DNA from 3 places in the Mesorhizobium sp. WSM4832 genome. Region 1 is predicted to be linked to each of the others. Evidence: predicted binding sites of a transcription regulator. Region 1 holds the regulator's gene; each other region holds the start of a gene.
The links. Region 1 encodes LexA, which represses DNA repair genes until DNA is damaged. Its sites were predicted from a motif close to TGTTCNNNNTGTGTTCNG; they were not measured.

Region 1 (7,692 bases):
TTGTTGGGAAAGCGCACCTCGCCCTGCACGCGATCGTGCACGACCGTCTCGCCCTCGGTCGGCGCCTTGATGCGGATCGCGCCCTTGACGCCCGCGGGCGCCTCGGAGGGATCGCGGTCGCGCCACTGGCCGTTGTAGCGCGGGGGCAGGCCCTTGGCCCTAGCTGCCTCGCGCATTGCCTCGAGCTCTGCCGGCGTCTCATAGCTGTAATAGGCCTTGCCCATACGCACGAGCTCTTCGGCCACTTCGCGGTGACGCGGCGCGCGCTCGAACTGCGAGACGGCTTCGCCATCCCAGGAGAGGCCAAGCCAGGTCAGCCCGTCGAGAATGGCGGCGGTTGCGGCCTCGGTGGAGCGCTCACGATCGGTGTCCTCGATGCGCAGCAGCATCGTGCCGCCGGTGTGCTTGGCATAAAGCCAGTTGAACAGCGCTGTGCGCGCGCCGCCGATATGCAGGTAGCCTGTCGGCGAGGGGGCAAAACGGGTGACGACCTTGTCGGACATGGAACTCTCAGGCTTGCGCTTAAACGGCATATTTTGCGCGGGCTTTCGCGCAGTTGGCGTTCATGTAGCATAGGCGGTCTGGGGCGCAAGGGGCAGACCCGATGGCTGGACGTGGCTGGGGTGCGGACGAGGGCGAGACAACGACAGCTGGCGTCAGCGAACGCCTGATGTTTGCCCATGCCACGCCCACGGAGGCGGTGCCATTCCAGCTTCCGCAACCGCGTGCACCAGCCGAGCTTCCGCCGCCCGGCGGCGGTGCACTAGAGCCAGCCTCGCCAACTGCCACCGCCGGCCGAATCCGCAAACAGCTTGGCCGCGCTTCGCTTTCGGCGCTGCATCGAAGCATTGCCGTCGCCGCCGCCACCGAGGTCGACCGCGGCGTCGGCTTCCTGCTGGTGCCGGTGTTCCTGGCCGCGGGCGTCATCTACTACTTCTCGCTGAGCACCGAGCCCGATCTCTACAGGCCGCTTGCTGCGGTGGCTCTGATGGCTGTCTGCGCGGCGATCTCGCGTTCCCGGCAGAGAACGCACCTTGTCTTCATGGCAACCCTTTTGTGTGCCCTGGGCTTTCTCGCGGCCAAGGTGGAGACCTGGCGGATGGCGACGCCGATGCTGGGGTCCGAAATCCAGACGCGGCTGACGGGCCGCCTTGTCACCGCCGAGGCGATGGCCAATGGCCGTGTCCGACTGACCATCGATCTCATGTCCACGGCACATCCGACGCTGCGCTATGCGCCGGCTCGCGTCAGGTTGTCGGCGCGCAAGATCCCGCCCGACATGACAGCGGGGTCGATGCTGACCGGCTACGCCAAGCTGCTGCCGGCGACGGGCCCGGTCCGGCCTGACAGCTACGACTTTTCCTTCGACAGCTATTTCACCGGCATCGGCGGCAGCGGCTTTTTCCTGGGCGATCCAAAGCTGATTGCGCCGACCTCGATTGCGCCAACAGGGGCGCCGTTCGGCGCGCGCATCGCATCGGCCATAGAAAACGCGCGTGAAGGGATCGCCGACCACATCAGGGATACCATCGGCGGTTCCGAAAGTGAGATTGCAGCAGCACTGATCGTCGGCGTGCGCGCCGGCATTCCGGAAGAAATCAACGAGTCGATGCGACGCACCGGTATCTATCACATCATCTCGATCTCCGGCCTGCACATGGCGCTGGTCGCCGGCACGATCATGGTCCTGCTGCGCGGCGCCTTCGCGCTGTTTCCGGATTTCTCGTCGCGCCGGCCGGTGAAGAAATATGCCGCTGGAATCGCGCTTATCTCGATCGCCGCTTACCTGGTGATCTCCGGCATCGTGGTGGCGGCCGAGCGAAGTTTTATCATGCTGGCGGTCATGCTGGTCGCCGTGCTCTTCGACCGCACGGCGCTGACGATGCGCAACCTGGCGATCTCGGCCATCGCCGTCATCCTGGTCTCGCCGCACGAGGTGGTCGGTCCGAGCTTCCAGATGTCTTTTGCCGCCACAGCGGCGCTCGTCGGTGCCTATGCCGGCTTCGCCGACTATCGCGCCGGCAAAACGACCGCGCCGCCGGTAAAGCGTTCGTTCCTCGGGTTCATATCGCGGAAACTGGCGGTTGGAGTGGGCGCCGCCGCCATAACATCGCTCATCGCGGGCAGCGCGACATTGCTGTTCGCGATCTGGCACTTCCAGCGGGTGTCACCGCTCAGCCTGCTGGCCAATCTGGCGGTCATGCCGATCGTCTCGCTGGTTGTCATGCCGTTCGCCGTGTTGAGCGCGCTGGCGATGCCCTTCGGCTTCGACGGTCCTTTTCTCTATGTGATGGGCAAGGGCCTGACGGCGATGATCGCCATTTCAGCGTGGATTTCCGAGCGCTCACCGGTCGATGCCGTCGGGTTGATCTCGATCCAGTCGGTGCTGCTGGCGACGATCGCGCTGGTCATCGCTACCATGGCCACCACCTGGCTCAGATTGGCAGCCATGCCGTTCGCGCTCGCTGCCCTGATGGTCATCCCGCATGTCCGAACGCCGGACGTGCTTATCTCGGAGGATGCGCATCTGGTGGCAATGCCGATCGGCGCCGGCGAGCTCGCCGTCAACCGCGCACGCTCCAATGAGTTCACCACGGACAATTGGAAGCGGGCGCTGAAGGCCGAAGCAATTGTGCCGCCGGAGACATTTTCCAAAGACGCTCTCGACATCGCCGATCCCGTCGACCTGCCGCCTGGCTCGCCCTTCTACTGCACAGGCGACCTGTGCATCGGCCGGCATCCTTCCGGGGCGATCGTCGCACTAGTCGAAAACCGCGACAGCGCCCGTCCGGCCTGCGGCTTTGCCGACCTCATCGTCATCAACGACGCCACAGCCTACAATCCCTGCCGCGATCCGCGTGTGCTTGTCGTCACCAAGCGCCAGCTGGCGCGTGACGGCAGTGCGGCCGTCTTCTTCGACCCGCAATCGGCAACCGCGCGTCCAAACGTTCGCTACGCGGTCGAGAAGCCATACCGGCCCTGGCACGAGCAACGCAAATACACCCGCGAGGCGAGGGGCCTGCCGCCTTACAAAAAACCCGAGAGGACGGAAGCGAAGTCTTCGCCACCAGCCCAATAGATTTCAGTAGCGGCGGATAAGCCCGACGAGCTTGCCTTGGACCTTGACCCGGTCGGGCCCAAAGATGCGGGTCTCGTAGGCCGGATTGGCGGCCTCGAGCGCGATCGAGGCGCCCTTGCGGCGGAAGCGCTTGAGCGTCGCTTCCTCGTCGTCGACCAGCGCCACCACGATCTCGCCCGGGCTTGCCGTGTTGGCATTGCGGATGATGACGGTGTCGCCGTCGAAGATGCCGGCCTCGATCATCGAGTCGCCCTTGACCTCCAACGCATAATGCTCGCCGCCCATGATCATATCCGGCGGCACGGTGATCGAATGCGTCTGGTGCTGGATTGCGTCTATCGGCACGCCGGCGGCGATGCGGCCCATCACCGGAATCGATACGGCCGAAACAGCGTCGTCGTCATTGCTGGGCATCGGCGTACGCGAGGTGGTTGCCGGCTTGAGCTGACGGCCGAGATTGCCTTGGCCGCCCTGGATGACGCTCGGCGAAAACTTCCTCGCGGCATTCAGGCCAGGCGCGATCGAGTCGGGCAGCCGCAGCACTTCAAGCGCGCGCGCCCGGTTTGGCAGCCGGCGAATGAAGCCGCGTTCCTCCAGCGCCGTAATCAGCCGATGGATACCAGACTTCGAGGCAAGGTCGAGCGCCTCCTTCATCTCGTCGAAAGATGGAGGAATCCCGCTCTCCTTCAGACGTTCATGGATGAACATCAGGAGTTCATGTTGTTTGCGCGTCAGCATTGGCGGCCCCCATGGGTTCTCAAACCAGAATCAGAAAAACAAACCCAGAACAAACACTATCTGTTCCAGTTGTGTTCCGCAACCGTTTAAAGTTTAATGAATTTGTTAAGGTTGCCGAAACAATGTTGCATCCAGTGGCGGCGTGGCCGCCGCGCGCCGGGCGGCGGTATTGATTCCGCTCGATTTTGCGGCCCATCCTTAAGCTGGAACAAGAGGCGGCACCATCACGAAAGTGCCGGGTGGGGTCGCGCCGGCTCCTCGTTGCGCGTTCTGCACCGTGAACGAAACGAACCCAAAATGCCAACCTGGCGATGATTCCGGTCCCTGGTCTTCGCCGTCTATGGACCAGCTAACATAGGACGAAAGGTTCTTGCCCTGGCGCCGGCGGTGGTGAGACAACCGCCCTTGGCCGGCCGTGAGCGGCGCCGGGTCGAAATGGAGGCGGTGGCACAATGATGGGAATTCCCGATCTCGCTGACGTCGAGGCGATGGATGCCGCGGATCCGCTGCGCGCCATGCGCGGTCGCTTCGTCTTGCCTGAGGGCGTTATATACCTCGACGGCAATTCTCTGGGCGCTGCTTCGATCAACGTCTTCAGCGAGATCGAGACGGCCACGAAGCAGGAATGGGCGCGAGACCTCATCCGCGCCTGGAACACCGCTGGTTGGTTCGACATGCCTGTGGAGCTCGGCGACCGGCTCGGGCGTCTGATCGGCGCCGCGCCGGGCCAGAGCGTGGTGTGCGACACGACCTCGATCAACATCTACAAGGTCCTGCATGCGGCACTCGCAATGCGTCCCGAGCGCTCGGTGATCGTTGCCGAGGGCGACAGCTTCCCGACCGACCTCTACATGGCCGAAGGGGTGGCCTCGACGCGGCCCGGCACGGTGCTGCGGCTCGAAGGTGTCGATGCCGCGACGATCGAGGAACTGGTCGACGATCGTGTCGCAGTCATCCTGGTAAACCACGTCAACTACAAGTCCGGCCGGCTGCGCGACATGGCGGCGCTGACGCGCAAGGCCCATGAGGCCGGTGCGCTGATTGTCTGGGATCTCTGCCACACGGCCGGTGCCCTGCCGGTGGATCTCGACGGCTCGAATGCCGATTTCGCCATAGGCTGCACGTACAAATATCTTAATGGCGGACCGGGAGCGCCGGCCTTCATCTACGCCGCGAACCGCCACCATGGCGACATTCGCCAGCCGCTCAGTGGCTGGTGGGGCCATGCCAGGCCGTTCGCGTTCGAGCAGGGCTATGCCGCCGGCGCGGGCATCCGGCGGTTCCTGTGCGGAACGCAGCCGGTGCTGTCGATGCGGGCGCTGAAAGGAGCGCTGGATCTCTGGGACGAAGTCGAGATGACGGCTGTGCGCGAGAAAAGCATCGCGCTGACGGACCTGTTCATTCGGCTTGTCGAAGCCAAATGCGGCGCCTTCGGTCTCGAACTGGAAAGCCCGCGCCGCGGCGCCGAGCGCGGCAGCCAGGTGTCGTTTGCCCATCCGCATGGCTACCAGGTGATGCGCGCCTTGATCGAGCGCGGCGTGATCGGCGATTTCCGCGCGCCGTCGACCGTTCGTTTCGGCTTCACGCCGCTTTATATCGGCTACCGGGATGTCTGGGATGCCGTCGACGTGCTGGAAGACATCTTGCGCACCGGCGCCTGGCGAGAAGCACGCTTCGCCGTCAAAACAGCTGTTACCTGACTTTGAAATCGGCGATGCAATCAAAAGCCATTCAATATTGACCTGACCGCGGAGGGACTGGTGCTGGGACACCGCATTGTCGACTGGGACAACGCCTATGCAAACGGCGCCAATATCGCCGGCGGCGACCGTTGGCCGGCGGCCTGGGATGGCCCGGCTCAGGCATTTCGCGAAAAGCTGCTAGCGCAGGGCAGGGCGCGGCTCGATATCGTCTATGGCGAAGCGCCGCGCAGCCGGCTCGATCTGTTTCTCCCGCCTGCCGCGCCAAAGGGGCTCGTTGTGTTCGTCCACGGCGGCTACTGGATGGAGTCGGACAGGAGTTCCTGGTCGCATCTGGCAGGAGGCGCGGTCGGACGTGGCTTCGCCGTAGCCATGCCCTCCTACACACTTTGCCCGGAGATCAGGATCAGCGGCATTGTCGGTGAAGCCGCGGCTGCGATCGAGAAGGCGTCAGCCATGGTCGATGGTCCGCTGATGCTGGCCGGGCACTCGGCCGGCGGACATCTCGCCAGCCGCATGGTGACCGCGACCTCACCGCTATCATCCGATGTGGCGCGCCGCCTACGCCATGTCGTTTCGATTTCAGGCCTGCACGACCTTCGGCCGCTGATGTTCACGGCGCTGAACGAAACCCTGAACATCGACGAGCGGGAAGCGTTGACCGAAAGCCCGGCATTGCTGAGGCCCGTGCAGGGGGCCCGCGTCACCTGTTGGGTCGGCGGCGGCGAGCGCTCGGAATTCCTGCGCCAGAGCGCGTTGCTTGCCAACATCTGGACCGGGCTCGGCGCCGCTACCGATTCAGTGGTCGAGCCGGATCGGCATCATTTCAATGTTGTCGATGGTCTCGCCGATCCGGATCATCCCCTGACCCGCACGCTGGTCGACGAATAGATTATCGACTGCTTCGACGTGTAGGCGATCGACTTCGTCGACGCTTAGACGATCGGCTGCGCCGACGTATTACCGCAGCATAAGCACGCTGCATTCGGCGCCGGCTTCCGCGGCCGGCGCGAAGGGCTCGCGCACGATCAGGCCGTTGGCGTCGGCGAGCATCCGCAGCATCGAGGAATCCTGGATGCCGAAGGGGGTCGCGACCAGCGTGCCGTCATCGTCGCGAACCATGGCGCGAACATAATCCTGCCTGAGGTCGTTGGCCTGCATCGCGGCGCCCAGCCGGGCCGTTCGCACGTCCTGCCTGTAAACGCGGCCGCCGAGCCGGGCAAGCAGCGGCTTCAGGAAGAGTTGCGTGCAGACGATGCTTGCCACCGGATTGCCGGGCAGGCCGACGCAGCGGACATTGCCAAGCCGACCGAACATCAGCGGTTTGCCGGGGCGCATGGCGATCTTCCAGAAGTCGAGCTTCATGCCTTCGCTGGTGAGCACGTCATGGATCAGGTCGTGATCGCCGACCGAGGCGCCGCCAAGCGTGACGATGACGTCGGCGCTGGCCTCAACCGCTTTCCTGACCAGCGCGGCGATCGCCTCCTGGCGGTCGGCGGCGATGCCGAGATCGAGGGCTCGCGCGCCGACCGACTGGGCGGCGGCGGCGACGCCATAGGCGTTGGATGAAATGATCTGGTCGGGGCCAAGCGCGCTGCCCGGCGGCAGCAGTTCGTCGCCGGTGGCGATGATCGCGACCAGCGGTTGCCGCACGACGCTCAGGCTAGGGTGGTTGGCCGACGCCGCCAGCGAGAGGGCTGCCGCATCGAGCGCGCGACCCTTTTCGAGCAGCACGTCGCCCTGGCCGAAGTCGAGGCCGGCGCGGCGGATGTTGCGTCCTGCCGCGGTCGGCTCCGTCACTTCGACCTTGCGGTTGCCAAGATCGCGGACGTTTTCCTGGATGACGATGGTGTCGGCGCCTTCGGGCACCGGCGCACCGGTGAAGATGCGCACCGCCTGGCCTTCCGCGACGGTTCCGGAAAAGCCGCGCCCTGCAGGCGCAACGCCTACGACCTCAAGCTGCGCCGGCACTGACGCGACATCGGTGGAACGCGCGGCGTAGCCGTCCATCGCCGAGGCGTTGAAGGGGGGCTGCGTGCGCAGAGCCACGACCGGCTCCGCCAGGACACGCCCGGCCGCTTCCGCTAACGGAATGATTTCGCCCGGCAATGGCGCCGCGCCGTCGAGCAGGCGTTCGAGCGCTTCGGCTACCGGAACCAGCGCCATCAGGCACCC
Region 2 (7,692 bases), on a different contig from region 1:
GCTGACGCTGAACGGCGGATCCGGCTCGGTGGTGAGCGGTTTCATCTACGCCCCGGACGCCACCGTCACCTTTGCCGGAAATTCGGACATGAACGCCCAGGGCAGTTGCCTGCGGCTGGTCGGCGACACCATCGCCATGACGGGGACCTCCGCCGTGAAGGCGGACTGCACGGCCGAACTCGGGAACCGCGAGATGTATGCGGGACGGCTGATCACCCTGGCGAAGTGAGACGAGAAGACGGCGGCGGCCCGCAAGGGCCGCGATGAGTTGCGGGGAAATCGGCAGCCTGTGTCGCGGCCCTAAAGCGTGTCGCGCTGAAACGGATTCAGGCGACACGCTTTAAGTTTCTGTTTTTATGCATGTCGTTATCCCAGAACCGCTGCACACTTCTGGGCGACATGCATTAGAATTCCGCGATGATGTCGGCGCCGGGTTGCTCGTCGAAGAGAACCGCGCAGCCGCGCTCGAGCGCAACCTGCGTCAAGGCGTTGGCCGCATCCTCATCCGACGAGACGAAATCGCCGGTCAGCACGCGCAGTTCCTCGACGGCCTTCGACATCGGCACGACACGCCCGGCCGAACGGTCGCTCGCGCAGGCGTCGATGACGCACAGAAGATCGATGAGTTCGAAATTGCCCATGGCGGCCTCCGCCAGCGCCATCCCTTCGCTCAATCAACGGCGTGAGGCGCGGACTGGTTCCCGCGGCTTACTTCATCCAGGCGGCCTGGCGGGAGCAAGCTTGAGATCGAAGCGGGCCGGCAGGCATGGCGCGAGGCAAGCCTTGCGCACCGATCCGGTCGCGATCGTGTCGATCGGCAGAAGGATCACCATCCGGGCTCGGCGCTCGGGCCAGAGCGGCCTGCCGAAGACGAAGAAGACGCCGCCGACCAGGCTCGCCAGAAGCAGCGCGGCAAACAGATTCGCGATCGTCTTGCCGGGTTGCACGGCCTACAACTCCAGGAAAGGCGTGCCCGCCATATCGCAGGGATGGCGAGCACGCCGTGGTCAACCGCCGATGAAGGGACTTTGTCCGGCGGCTTGCTAGGCAATGAATTTGACGGGGCGGTTGTTTCTTCAAAATCGGCGCCTCGGGCCTCTGCGTTTACGCGTTGAGACTTCAGTCCGAACGCGGCCCCGGACCGTCGCCCGAAGCCCGAACGCAACGCTTCCCGCTGCCGTTGCCCGGACTCGGGATCGCCGTCCTCAATCATAATATTAGCAATTACTCATAGCTAGGCGTATGGATGGGTGCGGTCGCCGACGATCGCAACGTCAGGCGCCGCTTCACTCATGGGAGGAAACCATGGCCGAAGTTGCAATGAACGTGACAAAACTCGAAGCCAAATCGCACAACAATCCCGACGAGGTCCGCGCGCCCGCCAAGACGCGCGTCGAGATCGTCCGGCTGCCGGGCTATACGCTCGGGCGGATGAACATGCAGCCGGGCTGGAAATGGTCCGAATGCGTGAAGCCGGTGGTCAAGACCGAGAGCTGCCAGGTCTCGCATGTCGGCTATGTCGTGTCCGGCTCGATCACCGTGCGCATGAACGACGGCACGCAGAAGACCTTCGAGGCCGGCACGTCCTACACCATCCCGCCCGGCCATGACGCCTGGGTAGAAGGCAACCAGCCGTTCCAGTGCATCGAGGTGCTGAGCGCCGAGCAATACGCCAAGCCGGCATAGGACGGATCGGGCGAAGGCCGGCACGGCCGGAGCCGTGGCACTTCTTTCCGGCAGCCGTGCCAAGCTTACCCCGGCTTCGTCCTTAAGGATGCGTACCGGCATACAAGCAGGAGCGTATATTTGTCATCAGCCGGCGCCGTGTTTCTCTTCCGAGCCCCCGCCGGTTAGGCCCGGCCCATGCTGGCCTACCCCGCCACGGTGCCGGGCCGCCCCCATGGACTCCGCAGCTTCTCCGGAGTTGCGGGATGATTTGTGAATTGCACCGTCGATCACCACGGTTGACGGCAGGGCATTTGACGCAACTGACCGATGGATGCAGTTTTGCCACACCGGGCGATATTTTAGCGACTACTAAGATGAATTGATTCGGCCCATCGCGCTGCAGGGATCATAAATGGGTATCACCCAGTTTTGGCGGGGGCTATGGGTGAGGCCCGACCTGCAGGCGCCGTTTCGCTGTTTCTCTGCCGCATGGCCTGCAAGTCGGGTCCTTTTTTGTCCGGCCAAAGGCCGACCGTATCGGTCCTTGGCGCAGTCGAATTCCGAAGAACTCGCCGGGCGAGACCCCAACTCCTCTAGCCCGGCGAGCCTACAACCTGATCAAGCTACGCGATCAGGACCGGGATCAACCGGCAGAACCTGCGGAGCAAGACCGATGCCAGCGCGCATGTCCTAGAGTGGGACAGAAAGGCGGACGGCAGAATCAGGGGAAAACCTCCAGTCACGGTTTAGATGCTGGGTTGCTAATATTACGATGTGCCTAGCCGACTCGCACCAGTCGGTTAGGCCCGGCGGTCGGTGACCCTAACCACCCCAACGGACTGTCGGGCCGCTATAGGGGCGCCTTGAGCGCCGGGCACTGCCAAGTTTTGCCAGCAAAGGACGACCAGCCGAAGCCGGGGCAGTTGCGGTATGGGTGGGCCGGCTCGCACACAAGGGGTAGGCGCAAGCGGACCATCCAAAAGCCGTACCGGAAATTCCATACCTCTTTCGGCTCAGCCCTCATCCAAATGGCCGTGAACATCTTATGTTAGAGATACCCTCTATTTCGAACATCGGGAGAACAGAAGGGAACCGTCGCCGGGGGCATTGCGGGGCGACGTCGGGCCGCAGTTCGGCGTCTGCAAGCTCGGGTTGTGCCAAGCTGTGCAAGGCTGCATGTTTTGGTGTGGCGGCTTGACACTAAACGCTTTTTGTTCTCTTTATGTTCAGTTAATTCCCCTTGCAACAGACGCAGCTAATGCTGCAATGCCACACAAATGGCCATCGAGCGATGCGCACCACGAACGACGCTGCGGCCGCTACCATCCTGCATGCCGATCTCGACGCCTTCTACGCTTCGGTCGAGCAGCTGCTCGACCCGTCCCTGCGCGGCAAGCCGATCGCCGTCGGCGGCGGAGTGGTACTGGCCGCGTCCTATGAGGCCAAGGTCTTCGGCGTGCGCGGCGGCATGCCCGGCCGCAAGGCGCGCGAGCTCTGCCCGCAGCTCATCTTCGTCGGCGGCCATTTTTCCGAGTACCAGCGCCTCGGCGACGCCGCGATCAAGGTGCTCGACGATTTCACGCCGGTTGTCGAGCGCATCTCGATCGATGAGGCCTTCGCCGATGTTGCCGGCTGCACGCATCTGTTCGGGCCGCCGCAAGAGATCGCGCGAAAAATCCGCCATCGGGTAAAGGCTGAGCTCGGCCTGCCGATCTCGATCGGCGTGGCGCGGACAAAGCATCTCGCCAAGATCGCCTCGCAAGTGGCCAAGCCCGACGGGCTGGTGGTGGTCGAGCCAGGCACCGAGCTTTCATTCCTGCACGACCTGCCTGTCACGCTGATGTGGGGCGTCGGCCCGGCGACCAAGGCGCGGCTGGCCGAGATCGGCGTCGAGACGATCGGGCAGCTGGCGCGCACCCATGGCGGTGCGCTGGAGCGGCTGATCGGCCATGCCGCCGGCCAGAAGCTCGCCGCGCTCGCCTGGAACCGCGACCCGCGCAAGCTCGAGACACATCGACGTGCGATTTCCGCCGGCGCGCAATCGGCGCTGGGCAGGAAGCCAGCGGTGCCACACGTCTTCGTGCCGACGCTCTTGCATCTGGCCGACCGCGTCGCCAGCCGGCTACGCGCCAAGGACCGGCCGGGGCGCACGGTGACGGTGCGCGTTCGCTTCGCCGATCTGCGCGCGGTCACCCGCTCGATGACACTGGAGCAGCCGATCCAGGCGACCGCAATGCTCGCCGAAATCGCCGAGGAGCTGGTGCGCGGCGTGCTGGCCGCCCATCCGGGCGAGCGTGACATCTCGCTGCTCGCCATCTCCGTCTCTCATCTGGAGGAGCACACCGAGCTGCAGCTCGAACTGCCGCTCGGCCTCGCCGATGAAAAGCTCAAGCCCGGCAGCCGCAAGGGGCTGGCCCGCTTCGGCGCCGACCGCGCCATCGACAAGATCCGCCAGCGTTTCGGCAAGGAGGCCGTCGGCTACGGCGCCGTGGCGCTGGAGCGCACGCGCTCGGTGCCGGACGGGTTCAGGGAGTTGGCGGAAAAGGAGCTGTAAGGGAGGCGTTTCGGCATCGCGTTGGCCCGATGTCTTGGTGGCGCAGGCGTATGCGGCATGGTCGGAGTTAGGACGCTTAGGTTTGGGTCACCAACGCTTCTACTCTACGGCGCCCCCCTCTGTCCTACCGGACATCTCCCCCACTTGGGGGAGATTGGACGTCGCCTCGGCTTTCGCCAATCTCCAACGTTTCAAGAATGGCGCCTTCGCCGAAGCTGCCAATCCCTCAGAGCGCGTCGCTTTCCGTCACCGCCCAGTCCAGCCGCATCGTCGCGCTCATCGTTTCCCCGTCATCAAGCGGCGTCAGCCCCTCGCCGTGATGCGCGTCGACCGGGTGCGAGACCGGCTCGAAGCAGAAGAAGCCGGCATCGGGCGACGGCGAATAGAGAATGTAGACGTCGAGCTCGCGTGAGGCGGTGAGCGTGATTGCGATCCCCTCTTCCATCTGCACGATCCTGGCGTGGCCGTCCCATCCGTCGAAGGCGTTGTTCACCCAGTCCGGCGGCAGCGGAATGGGGCGGTCGAAATCCCAGGCCGGGCGCTCGCCCACCGGGACGACGCCGACAGGCAAATGACGCTCGTCCTCCAGCCAGACACGCCTGGCCTTCGCCTCCAGCAGGGTTGTGTCACCGCGCGGGAACCAGGGATGGAAGCCGAGGCCGTAAGGCAGGCGCATGCCGGCACGGTTCTCCACCGTCAGCCACGCGTCGAGCGCGCCGTCGCGCAGCGCATAGGTGACCGATGCCGCATAGCGGTAAGGACCGATCGCGCCGTCTTCGAGCACCAGCTCCGCCTCGGTATCCGTGCGGCTGGCGAGCCGCCACAGTTTCTGGAAACCATCGCCATGGATCGGGAAGGTCTCGCCCGACACGTTCGGCTCGACGGCATGGAAACGGCCTTCGAAGAAAAAGCCGCCGCCGGAAATGCGGTTCGACCACGGCACCAGCAGCTGGCAGCCAGAGGTGCCGGTGCCGTCGCCTGGCTTGAACAGCGCAACCGGGGCGCTGCCGATCACCAGGGCGTCATAACGGGCGATCGCCGCGCCGTTCTCCGGCGTCAAAACCAGCCTCGACTGGCCGTCGTTCAGCTCGATGGCGCCGGCCATGCTCACCAGCCACCATCGACCGCTATATTCTGGCCGCTGATCATGTCGGAAGCGGGCGAGACGAGGAACAGCACTAGCTCGGCGACATTTTCCGGCTCGATGCGCTTCTTCAGGCTTTGGTTCTCGAGGATCCAGTCATTGTACTGCTTGAGTCGGTCGCCGAAGACACGCTCCTCGGCCTCCGAGACCACCGCGCCCGGCGACACGGCGTTGACGCGGATGCCATGCGGGCCGAGCTCGCGCGCCAGCGATTTTGTGAGGCCGAGCATGGCGCCCTTCGACGCGACGTAGGGCACGTAGCCGTCCCAGCGGCCGTTGAGCGTGATCGAGCAGAAGTTGACAATCTTGCCATAGGCCTTCGCCTTCATGCCCGGCGCGCAGGCGCGAGCAAGCGCGAAGGCGGCCGAGGAATTGACGCGGATCTGGTCCTCATACTCGGTCAGCGAAAACTCCTCGAAGGGCCGGTTGATGATCAGCGCCGCGTTGTTGATCAAAATGTCGATGCCGCCTTCCCTTTCCGCCACCGCGGCTACGGCGGCTTCGGCCTCGGCAAGGCGGTTGAGATCGCAGTCAATGAAAGCGATATCGCCCTTGGCCTGCTGGCCAAGCGCCGCCACGGTCTGCGCAGCGTCCGCGATGTCCGGGCGGTCGAGCACCAGGACGCGCGCGCCGGCCCGCGCCAGCCTCACCGCCTGTGCCCGGCCGAGCGAGCCGAGCCCGCCCGTCAGCAGCACGACACGATCGCCAAGCACCTTCATCGCCGCCACCTCTACAAAACGCCATGGACTTCGTCGATCGAGGTGTCCCCGATGCGCTTGTCCAGCACCACCTCGCCGCGCGCCATCGCCACGATGCGGTCGCAGCATTCGAAGACATGATGCATGTTGTGGCTGATGAAGACGCCTGTCACGCCCTGTTCCTTCAGGCCGCGCACGAAGCCGATCACCTTGTTCGTCTCCTTGACCGAAAGGTGGTTGGTCGGCTCGTCGAGGATCATCACCTTCGACTTGAAATGCATGGCGCGCGCAATCGCGACACCCTGGCGCTGGCCGCCGGAGAGCTCGCCGACCAGGGCGTCGGGCGAGCGCAGATGCAGGTCGACATTGGCGATCGCGCGCACGCTCTCCTCGGCCATCTTCTTCTGGTCGAGGATGCCGACGCCGAGGACCGAGAAGCGCGTCGGCTCGCGGCCGATGAACAGGTTCCTGGCGATCGACATGGTGGGAACCATGGAGTTGTACTGGTAGATGGTCTCGATACCGAGATCCATGGCGTCGCGCGGCGTGGCGATGCTCACCGCCCTGCCCTCGACCTTGATCTCGCCCTGGTCGGCGCGGTGGACGCCGGACAGGATGTTGATGAGGGTCGACTTGCCGGCGCCGTTGTCGCCGACGAGCCCAAGCGCCTCGCCGCGCTTGAAGTCGAGCGTGACCCCTTTGAGGGCATGAACGCCGGAATACCATTTGTGGAGGTCGCGCACGGAGATGATGGCGTCGCCCATCGCTTCAGCCCTCCATCTTGATCGCCTTGGCGCGCTTGCGCATCCAGGCATTGGCGACGACGGCGAAGATGGTGAGGAAGCCGATGGCGAACTTGAACCAATTGGCGTCGACATGGCTAAGCACAAGGCCGTTGTCGATGACGCGGATGAGCGTCGTGCCGATGATACCGCCCATCACGGTGCCGATGCCGCCCAGCAGCGATGCGCCGCCGATGACGGCCGACGCCACCGCCTGCAGCTCCATCCCCTCGCCGATCGAGGGGAGCGGCGAGCCGAGCCGCAACACCTGCAGCATGCCGGCGAAACCGGAGAGTACCGAGCACAGCATGAAGCAGACGATCTTGACCCTGGCCGTCGGAATGCCCATCGCGGCTGCCGCGGGCAGGAAGCCGCCGGTCGCCTTGATCCAATTGCCGAAATTGGTGCGCGACAGCATCAGCGAGGTGAGCAGCGCAACCGCCGCGAACCACAGGAACGACATGCGGAACATGTTGCCAGGGCCGACAAAGGAGGTGAACAGCCAGTTGGGCAGGTCGGCGGGCAGCAGCGGCGGGAAGCCGCCGGAGACGACGACGGTGAGCGAGCGCGCCATGAACAGCATGCCGAGCGTGGTGATGAAGCTCGGGATGGCAAAGCGGATGGTGATGTAGCCGTTGATGAAGCCGATGGCCGCCGAGACCAGCAGCCCGGCGAGCAGCGCCAGCGGGAACGGCCAACCATGCACCATCAGCACCGCCATGGTCATCGGCATCAGCGCGAAGACCGAGCCGACCGAGAGGTCGAACTCGCCGCTGATCATCAGGATGGTGACGCCGATGGCGACGAGGCCGGCCTCCGGCAGGATGCCGAGGATGCCGCGCAGGT
Region 3 (7,692 bases), on a different contig from region 1:
CATCTCGACGTCGGAGCCCGCCTTGGACAGGATCAGCTCGTTGACGCGCCCCATGTCGGCTGCCGTCAGATCGATCAGATCCTTGATGGAAGCGGGTTCCCGCTTGCCTTCGATGTTGAGAACGACACCCACCACGACAACTCCCGTGTCATTGACGCGTACGACGGCAGCCTTGAAGTGCCTCGCGCTGAAACGAATTCAGGCGACGCGCTTCAAGTCATTGTTTTGATGCATGTCGTTGTCCCAAAACCACTGCGCACTTCCGGGCGACATGCACTAGTCCCGCGCTGACTCTAGGGCGGCGCAACCGGGCACGGCAAGAGGCGAATTGGCGCGGTTGTTCGCGCAGGTTCGCCTCGACGTTTACAGGAACGCTGCAACCTGCGATTTTCGTTCCATGATCGAGCTTGTCCGCACCAACGACGCCGTCGTCATCTCCTTTGTCGAATCGCTGATGCGCGACGCCGGCATCGCCTGTTTCGTCGCCGACCAGAATATGAGCGTGCTCGACGGTTCGCTGGGCATCCTGCCCCGGCGCGTGATGGTCGATGCCGAAAAGGTCGATGCCGCGCGGCGTATCCTCAAGGATGCCGGCATCGAGAACGAGATCCGCAAAAAATAATGGCAGCGAGCACCGCCCCCGTCCCGGATACGCCGGCGCACACGATCGATGCCTTCCATCGCGGACGCTTCTGGCTGGTGCAGCCGAGCCGGGGCGGTCATCGCGCCGGCATGGACGCCATGATGCTGGCGGCGGCCGTACCGTCCGGCTTTTCCGGGCGGCTTGCCGATTTCGGCGCCGGCGCCGGTGCCGCCGCCCTTGCCGTGCTGTCGCGTTGTCCGGCGGCACGGGCCGTGCTCGTCGAGCGTTCCGCCGAAATGGCGGGGTTCGCCGCCGCCACGCTTTCGCATCCCGGCAATGCGCATCTCGGCGACCGCGCGTCGGTGCTTTCGGCCGACGTGACGCTGACCGGCCGGGCGCGCGGCGAGGCCGGGCTTGCCGACAACCAATTCGATTTCGTCATCATGAACCCGCCGTTCAACGCGGCGCAAGACCGCTCGACGCCGGACGCGCTGCGCAAGCAGGCGCATGTGACGGAGGATGGGCTGTTCGAGCGCTGGATCAGGAGCGCTGCCGCCGTCGCCAAGCCGCGCGGCGGGCTGGCCGTCATTGCGCGACCCGAGCAGCTGGTCGCCATCCTCGACGCCATCGAAGACCGCTTCGGCGATGCCGAGCTGCTCTGTGTGCACCCGCGTCCGGACGCGGCGGCGATCCGCATCGTCGTCAGGGCGGTGCTCGGCGCGCGCGGAAAACTGTCGATCCGCCCGCCGCTCACCTTGCACGGGCCATCCGGAAACGAGCCGACGGAGCGGACGGAAATGATCAATAATGGCCTGGCATCGCTGTTCGGCGATTGATCCGGGGCTGGCGATGCGGCATTGCCGTTGGCTGCCGCGTTCCTTACATGCCCGGGAGCAAAAGATGAATTCTCAACTTTCTCCCGCAAATTGACCGGAGACACTGGTTCGTGAAACGCCTCTTCAACCGCCTGCTGCCGAAATCCTGGCGCTCGACAGTCGTCACCATTCCGGTCATCCGGCTGCAAGGCACCATCATGGCCGGTGGCGGCCAGTTCCGGCCGAGCCTGTCGCTCGCTTCGACGGCCGGTATCATCGAAAAGGCCTTCGGCTTCGATTCGCCTGTCGTCGCCATCTCGATCAATTCGCCGGGCGGCTCGCCGGTGCAGTCGCGGCTGATCTTCAAGCGCATCCGCGACCTGGCGGCGGAAAAGAACAAGAAGGTGCTGGTTTTCGTCGAGGACGTGGCGGCCTCGGGCGGCTACATGATCGCGGTCGCCGGCGACGAGATTTTCGCCGATCCGTCATCGATCGTCGGTTCGATCGGCGTGGTCTCCGCCTCTTTCGGCTTCCCTGGGCTGATGAAGAAGATCGGCGTCGAGCGCCGCGTCCACACCGCCGGTCAGAACAAGGCCGTGCTCGATCCGTTCAAGCCGGAGAAGAAGGAAGACGTCGAGCGGCTCAAGACGCTGCAGCTCGAAGTGCACGAGACCTTCATCGACCTCGTCAAGGAGCGGCGCGGCACCAAGCTGAAGGACGACCCGGACCTGTTCACCGGCCTGTTCTGGACCGCCAAGCGAGGCCTCGAGCTTGGCCTTGTCGATGCGCTGGGCGACATGCGCAGCGTGCTCAGGACGCGTTTCGGCGACAAGACTGAGCTCAAGCTGATCACCGCGCCGCGCGGTCTGTTTGGCCGTTTCGGCCTGTTCGGCTCGCGCGTTTCGGCGCCCGATATCGCTGCGGCCGCGGCCAGCGGGGTCCTCGATGCGGCGGAAGAGCGCGCGCTGTGGGCGCGCTTCGGGCTTTGAAAAAGCCATGAATGCGGCTAGCATGAGCGCTTGACCGACCCATTCGGCCGGCCTTGCCGCGAGAAGCGCGGGAGGAGTTGTGAGATGCCGCAGATCATTTTCTTCGCCGTTGTCGGCGCCGCCGCCTACTTTGGCTACCGCGCTTTCGTGCGCGAGGCCGAACGCGTGACGGCCAAGATCCGGCGCACCGAGAAACAGGCGGCGAACGGCACGATGGGCACGCTGGTCAAGGATCCCAAGACCGGCGAATATCGTCTCGCCAAGGACTGAAGCCATCTCGCCAGCATCTGACATTGTTGAGCCCGGCGCCGAGGTCCGGACGTGGCTTGCGCCCGCCAAGATCAACCTGGCGCTGCATGTCACCGGACAGCGCGCCGACGGCTATCACCTGCTCGACAGCCTTGCCGTCTTCACCCGCTTCGGCGACCGGCTCGAGATCGAGCCGGCGGAGCATGACGAATTCTCGGTGTCCGGCCGCTATGCGGCTGGCCTGCCGCTAGACAGCGACAATCTGGTGGTCAAGGCACGCGACGCCCTGCGCCGGGAGGTCGGGGCGCAGCACACGCCGCCGGTTGCCATCAGGCTGGAGAAGAACCTGCCGGTCGCCTCGGGCATCGGTGGCGGTTCCAGCGACGCGGCGGCCACGCTCAACGGCCTGGCCCGGCTCTGGAAGCTCGATATCGATGGCAATTCGCTGGCGCGGATCGGGCTTTCGCTCGGCGCCGACCTGCCGATGTGCCTCAAGGGCAAGCCGCTGGTCGCGCGCGGCATAGGCGATGACGTGTCGCCGCTGCCCGCGTTTCCGGCGCTCGGCCTGGTTCTGGTCAATCCGGGCGTCGCCGTCTCGACGCCGGACGTGTTCAAGGCGCTGTCCAGTCGCGACAACGAAGCGCTGCCGCCGCTGCCGAAGCGCCTCGATTTCCACGCCATCCGCAACTGGCTGGAGACGACACGCAACGATCTCGAGGCTGCCGCCCGTTCGATCGAGCCGGCTATCGGCGAGGCGCTCAAGGCGCTCAAGCGTGCCGACGCCGCGTTCGCGCGCATGTCCGGCTCCGGCGCCACATGCTTCGGCCTGTTCGAGACCGGCAATGTCGCCAAGCGCGCGGCGATCGAGATCCGCGCCCGCCATCCCGACTGGTTCGTCGCCGCGACGCGCAGCATGGAGGCAGACGCCGATGGCGAAGCTTGACGAGAGCCGGCCCTTCATCCCGGTGCGCATCGCGGTGCTGACCGTCTCCGATACGCGTAGCCTCGCCGACGACAAGTCCGGCCAGACGCTCGCCGACCGCATCACGGAAGCCGGTCATACGCTTGTCGCGCGCGACATCGTCACCGACGACCGCGAAAAGATCCGCGACAAGGTTCTCGGCTGGTCGAAGGATGAAAACATAGATGTCGTGATCACCACCGGCGGCACCGGCTTCACCGGCCGCGACGTGACGCCGGAGGCGCTGGAGCCGATCTTCGAAAAGCGCATGGACGGCTTTTCTGAAGTCTTCCACCGCATCTCCTATGACAAGATCGGCACCTCGACGATCCAGAGCCGGGCGACCGGCGGCGTCGTCAACGCCACTTTCGTCTTCGTGCTGCCGGGCTCGCCGGGCGCCTGCAAGGACGCCTGGGACGGGATCATCAAGGCGCAGCTCGACTACCGGCACATGCCCTGCAACTTCGTCGAGATCATGCCGCGGCTGGACGAGCATCTTCGGCGCCGCGGCAAGCCCACTTCGTAAAGCACAGGCAAAGAACCCGAGCGGCATCCGGTTTGCAGGCAAAACAGCGCTTGCGCCTTCGAGGCGCCATTCCGAAGCCGACGCCGGCAAAGTAGCTTGTGTTAGCGAACAAGGGACAATCCGCCATGACCGTTCACAGCGGCGGCTGCCATTGCGGCAATATCCGCCTCAGTTTCTCGACCGCGGTCGATCCGGCCGGGATAGAAATCCGCGCCTGCCAGTGCTCGTTCTGCACCCGGCACGGCTCGCGCGCGGCCGCCGATCCGAACGGCAGGCTGGTCGTCTCGGTCGCCGACAAGGAGCGCCTGCAGGTCTACCGGTTTGGCCTACGCACCGCCGACTATCTTGTCTGCCGCGAATGCGGCGTCTATGTCGCCGCCATTTCCGGCGAGGGCGACGACGCGAGGGCGATCGTCATCGTCAACGCGCTCGACGATCGCGAGCGATTCTTGCGCGAGCCCGTCCCCGTCCGCTACGATGCCGAAACGCGCGAGCAGCGCCTGGCGAGACGCCGCGCCGCCTGGATGCCGGTTGAAATTCGGGGGATCTGACTGGGCAGGAACCGCGTCACTTCGGCGGCGCGACCCAGATTTCGGCGTTCAGCCTTCTGGTCGCCAGGCCGCGCGCCAGGGCTTCGGCGGTGCGCGCGCCCTTTGCCAGAGCCGAGGCCTGGCGCTTGCTGATGACAAGCCCTTCGGCCAGTGCCCGGTTGCTCGAAAAGACGCGAGCCAGGAAAGGCGCGCGATTGGCCCGGGCGCGTGAAAAGCGCGCCGGCATGGTCTGCTTTGCCGTGTGGGCAACGACCTCGTCGATCCAACCTTCCGCGAGCCTGGCGCCGGGTTCCAGAAGCAGCAGCCAGTCGCCCTTGGCCTGGCCGATACCAGTGCCGAGCCCGCCCGCCACATAGTGGCAGCCGGCATGTTCGGCCACCCGATGCGTCTGGTCGGTCGAGCCGGCATCACAGACGATCACGTCCCGCACGACGCCTTCGACCGCACCGCCGACCAGCGAGGCCAGCGTACGGGCAAGACCTTCTTCGTCGTTGCGGGTTTCGATGAGAACGCTGAGCATTCCTAGCCGAATAGCGGAAAGCCACGCCTTTCGCCAGTTACGCTTTCGGGGTGAAAAAGTTCTTGCTTTGTTCTCATCTGTGAAATAGGAATAGTTTCATGAACAGAGCGATTCGACAGCCTGCCGACAGTCCCTGGGAGAGGGCGAAAATGGAACAGATCGTGCGCGCCGACATTGCCGCTTTCGGAGCTGGCAGAGCCGAAATGGCAAACGCGATGATCGAGCAGAGCGGCATGCGCGTACGGCCCGACCGCAATCGCGGCCGCTCGGCCGGCATCAACCCGTCCGGCCGGTTCGAGCCGGTCAGCCGGCATGTGTTCGACGACGGCTGGAACTCGCTGGAAGAGCTGCCGCCCTTCAAGACGGAGGTGCAGGTCGAAAAGCCGCGCACCATCATCACCCGCAACGAATCGCCGGACATTTCCTTCGACCGTTCGATCAACCCCTATCGCGGCTGCGAGCATGGCTGCGTCTACTGCTTCGCCAGGCCGACGCATGCCTTCATGGGCCTGTCGCCGGGGCTCGATTTCGAATCGAAGCTTTTCGCCAAGCCGGATGCGGCGCGCATGCTGGACAGGGAGTTGTCGAAGTCCGGCTACCAGCCGCGCACGATCGCCATCGGCACCAACACGGATCCCTACCAGCCGATCGAGAAGCAATACCGCATCATGCGCGAGATCCTGGAAGTGCTGGAGGCGCGCGGCCATCCGGTCGGCATCGTCACCAAGTCGGCGCTGGTGACGCGCGACATCGACATCCTGTCGCGCATGGCCGAGCGCGGCCTTGCCAAGGTGGCGCTGTCGGTGACGACGCTCGACCGCATGCTGGCGCGCACCATGGAGCCGCGTGCATCGACGCCGACGAAGCGGCTGGAGGCGATCAGGCAGCTTTCGGATGCCGGCATTCCGGCATCGGTGATGGTGGCGCCGATCATCCCCGGCCTCAACGATCCGGAGATGGAGCGTATCCTCGATTCGGCGCGAGCCGCCGGCGCGCGGGAAGCCGGGTACGTCATCCTGCGCCTGCCGCTCGAAGTGGCGCCGATCTTCAAGGACTGGCTGTTGCGCCATTATCCGGACCGTTACCGGCATGTGATGTCGCTGATCCGCTCGATGCGCGACGGCAAGGATTACGATTCCGAATGGGGCAAGCGCATGAAGGGCGCCGGTCCCTATGCCTGGCAGATCGGGCGGCGCTTCGAGATCGCCGCCAAGCGGCTCGGCGTCAACGTCGAGCGGCGGCAGCTCCGCACCGACCAATTCGTCGCAGGCTCCGGTGCCGGCGAGCAATTGATGCTGCTTTGAAGACCACGCCGGCCATGACGGCCGGCCCGCTAAACAATTCCAGGCAAAGCGATTTTCCTGGAATTGCGAAAGAATCCCGTCCGGCCCTTGTCCCCCGGCCGTGAGACGGTGCCTTCCCGGTCCGACGCCCCATCCGACCCGGAAGGACTTGCGGAGAATCGGAGCCGATGCGAACCTTGCCGCACCATGGCTCGCACGCGTTCCGATTCTCCGCTTCTCTTTGAAATGGTCGAGAAGCCCGACTTCTCGATCGAGACGAAGGCGATGGCCGACGGGTTGTGGCCGGTCGCCGGCATGGACGAGGCAGGCCGCGGCCCGCTCGCCGGGCCGGTGGTGGCCGCGGCCGTGGTGCTCAACCCCGCCAATATTCCCGAAGGCCTCGACGATTCCAAACGTCTCACCCATTTGCAGCGCGAGGCGCTGTTCATCAAGATTCTCTGCTCGGCGCTGAGTGTGTCGATGGCCTCGATCAGCGCCGAAGGCATCGACAACAGCAACATCCTGAAAGCCAGCCTGGAAGCGATGCGCCGCGCCGCCGCCGGCCTCTCGCTGCAGCCCAAACTCGCCTTGGCCGACGGCCGCGACATCCCGCCTGGTCTCGCCTGTGAAGGCCGGGCGCTCATCAAGGGCGACCAGCGCTCGCAATCGATCGCCGCCGCGTCGATCGTCGCCAAGGTGATGCGCGACCGCATGATGTGCGGCTGCGGCGGGCATCACGAGCGCTACGGCTTCGAAGTGCACATGGGCTATGCGACGGTCCGGCACCGGACCGCGATCGAGGCGCATGGGCCGGTGGCCAGGCTGCATCGCGCCTCGTTTGCGCCGTTCCGGTTGGGCGGGACGGAACTGGTCGAGGAAGAAGAGAGCTTCGCCGGGCTGGAATAACACGATCTCCCGCTTGTGGGCTCCTGAGGCGGAGAGGAAGAGCGCGAGTTCGCCGACCTTGACTCCTTCCTCTCCCTCCGGAGGGGGAGAGGTGGCGCTGCGAAGCAGCGACGGAGTGGGGAACCACGGTCCTCGAATGCGCCGCCGCCGACAACTCGCCACGAGGCCTCAATCAAAGGGCGGCATCGCCCTCCGAGCCCGAAATAACAACGCCGGCGCCGATCGACCCCCACTCCGTCGAGGATGGCAGGCCAACACAACCCCCCGCCCCCGGGGGGGGGGAGGGGGCGGGCCCCGACGCAACCCCCC

Region 2: dinB (DNA polymerase IV) is a predicted target of LexA. The motif match lies at 2,881-2,898, and genes of this name have one in related genera.
Region 3: AC0L2L_RS08720 (PA0069 family radical SAM protein) is a predicted target of LexA. The motif match lies at 5,252-5,269, and genes of this name have one in related genera.

What each region holds. Positions count from the first base shown of each region.
Region 1 is NZ_JBVVQH010000003.1:234,150-241,841, forward strand. It holds gene gltX (glutamate--tRNA ligase) at 1-503, opposite strand, end outside; gene AC0L2L_RS06380 (ComEC/Rec2 family competence protein) at 605-3,079, shown strand; gene lexA (transcriptional repressor LexA) at 3,083-3,817, opposite strand; gene kynU (kynureninase) at 4,270-5,517, shown strand; gene AC0L2L_RS06395 (alpha/beta hydrolase) at 5,578-6,408, shown strand; gene AC0L2L_RS06400 (molybdopterin molybdotransferase MoeA) at 6,478-7,683, opposite strand; gene moaC (cyclic pyranopterin monophosphate synthase MoaC) at 7,683-7,692, opposite strand, start outside.
Region 2 is NZ_JBVVQH010000009.1:40,554-48,245, reverse strand. It holds gene AC0L2L_RS14495 (TadE/TadG family type IV pilus assembly protein) at 1-229, shown strand, start outside; gene AC0L2L_RS14490 (hypothetical protein) at 405-641, opposite strand; gene AC0L2L_RS14485 (polymerase) at 714-947, opposite strand; gene AC0L2L_RS14480 (cupin domain-containing protein) at 1,306-1,686, shown strand; gene dinB (DNA polymerase IV) at 2,960-4,222, shown strand; gene AC0L2L_RS14470 (aldose 1-epimerase) at 4,449-5,327, opposite strand; gene AC0L2L_RS14465 (SDR family oxidoreductase) at 5,330-6,085, opposite strand; gene AC0L2L_RS14460 (ATP-binding cassette domain-containing protein) at 6,097-6,828, opposite strand; gene AC0L2L_RS14455 (ABC transporter permease) at 6,833-7,692, opposite strand, start outside.
Region 3 is NZ_JBVVQH010000005.1:14,773-22,464, forward strand. It holds gene AC0L2L_RS08675 (polyprenyl synthetase family protein) at 1-132, opposite strand, end outside; gene AC0L2L_RS08680 (putative signal transducing protein) at 398-622, shown strand; gene AC0L2L_RS08685 (tRNA1(Val) (adenine(37)-N6)-methyltransferase) at 622-1,419, shown strand; gene AC0L2L_RS08690 (S49 family peptidase) at 1,530-2,387, shown strand; gene AC0L2L_RS08695 (membrane protein) at 2,472-2,657, shown strand; gene AC0L2L_RS08700 (4-(cytidine 5'-diphospho)-2-C-methyl-D-erythritol kinase) at 2,680-3,579, shown strand; gene moaB (molybdenum cofactor biosynthesis protein B) at 3,566-4,123, shown strand; gene AC0L2L_RS08710 (GFA family protein) at 4,249-4,674, shown strand; gene AC0L2L_RS08715 (glycosyltransferase) at 4,691-5,194, opposite strand; gene AC0L2L_RS08720 (PA0069 family radical SAM protein) at 5,344-6,498, shown strand; gene AC0L2L_RS08725 (ribonuclease HII) at 6,685-7,383, shown strand.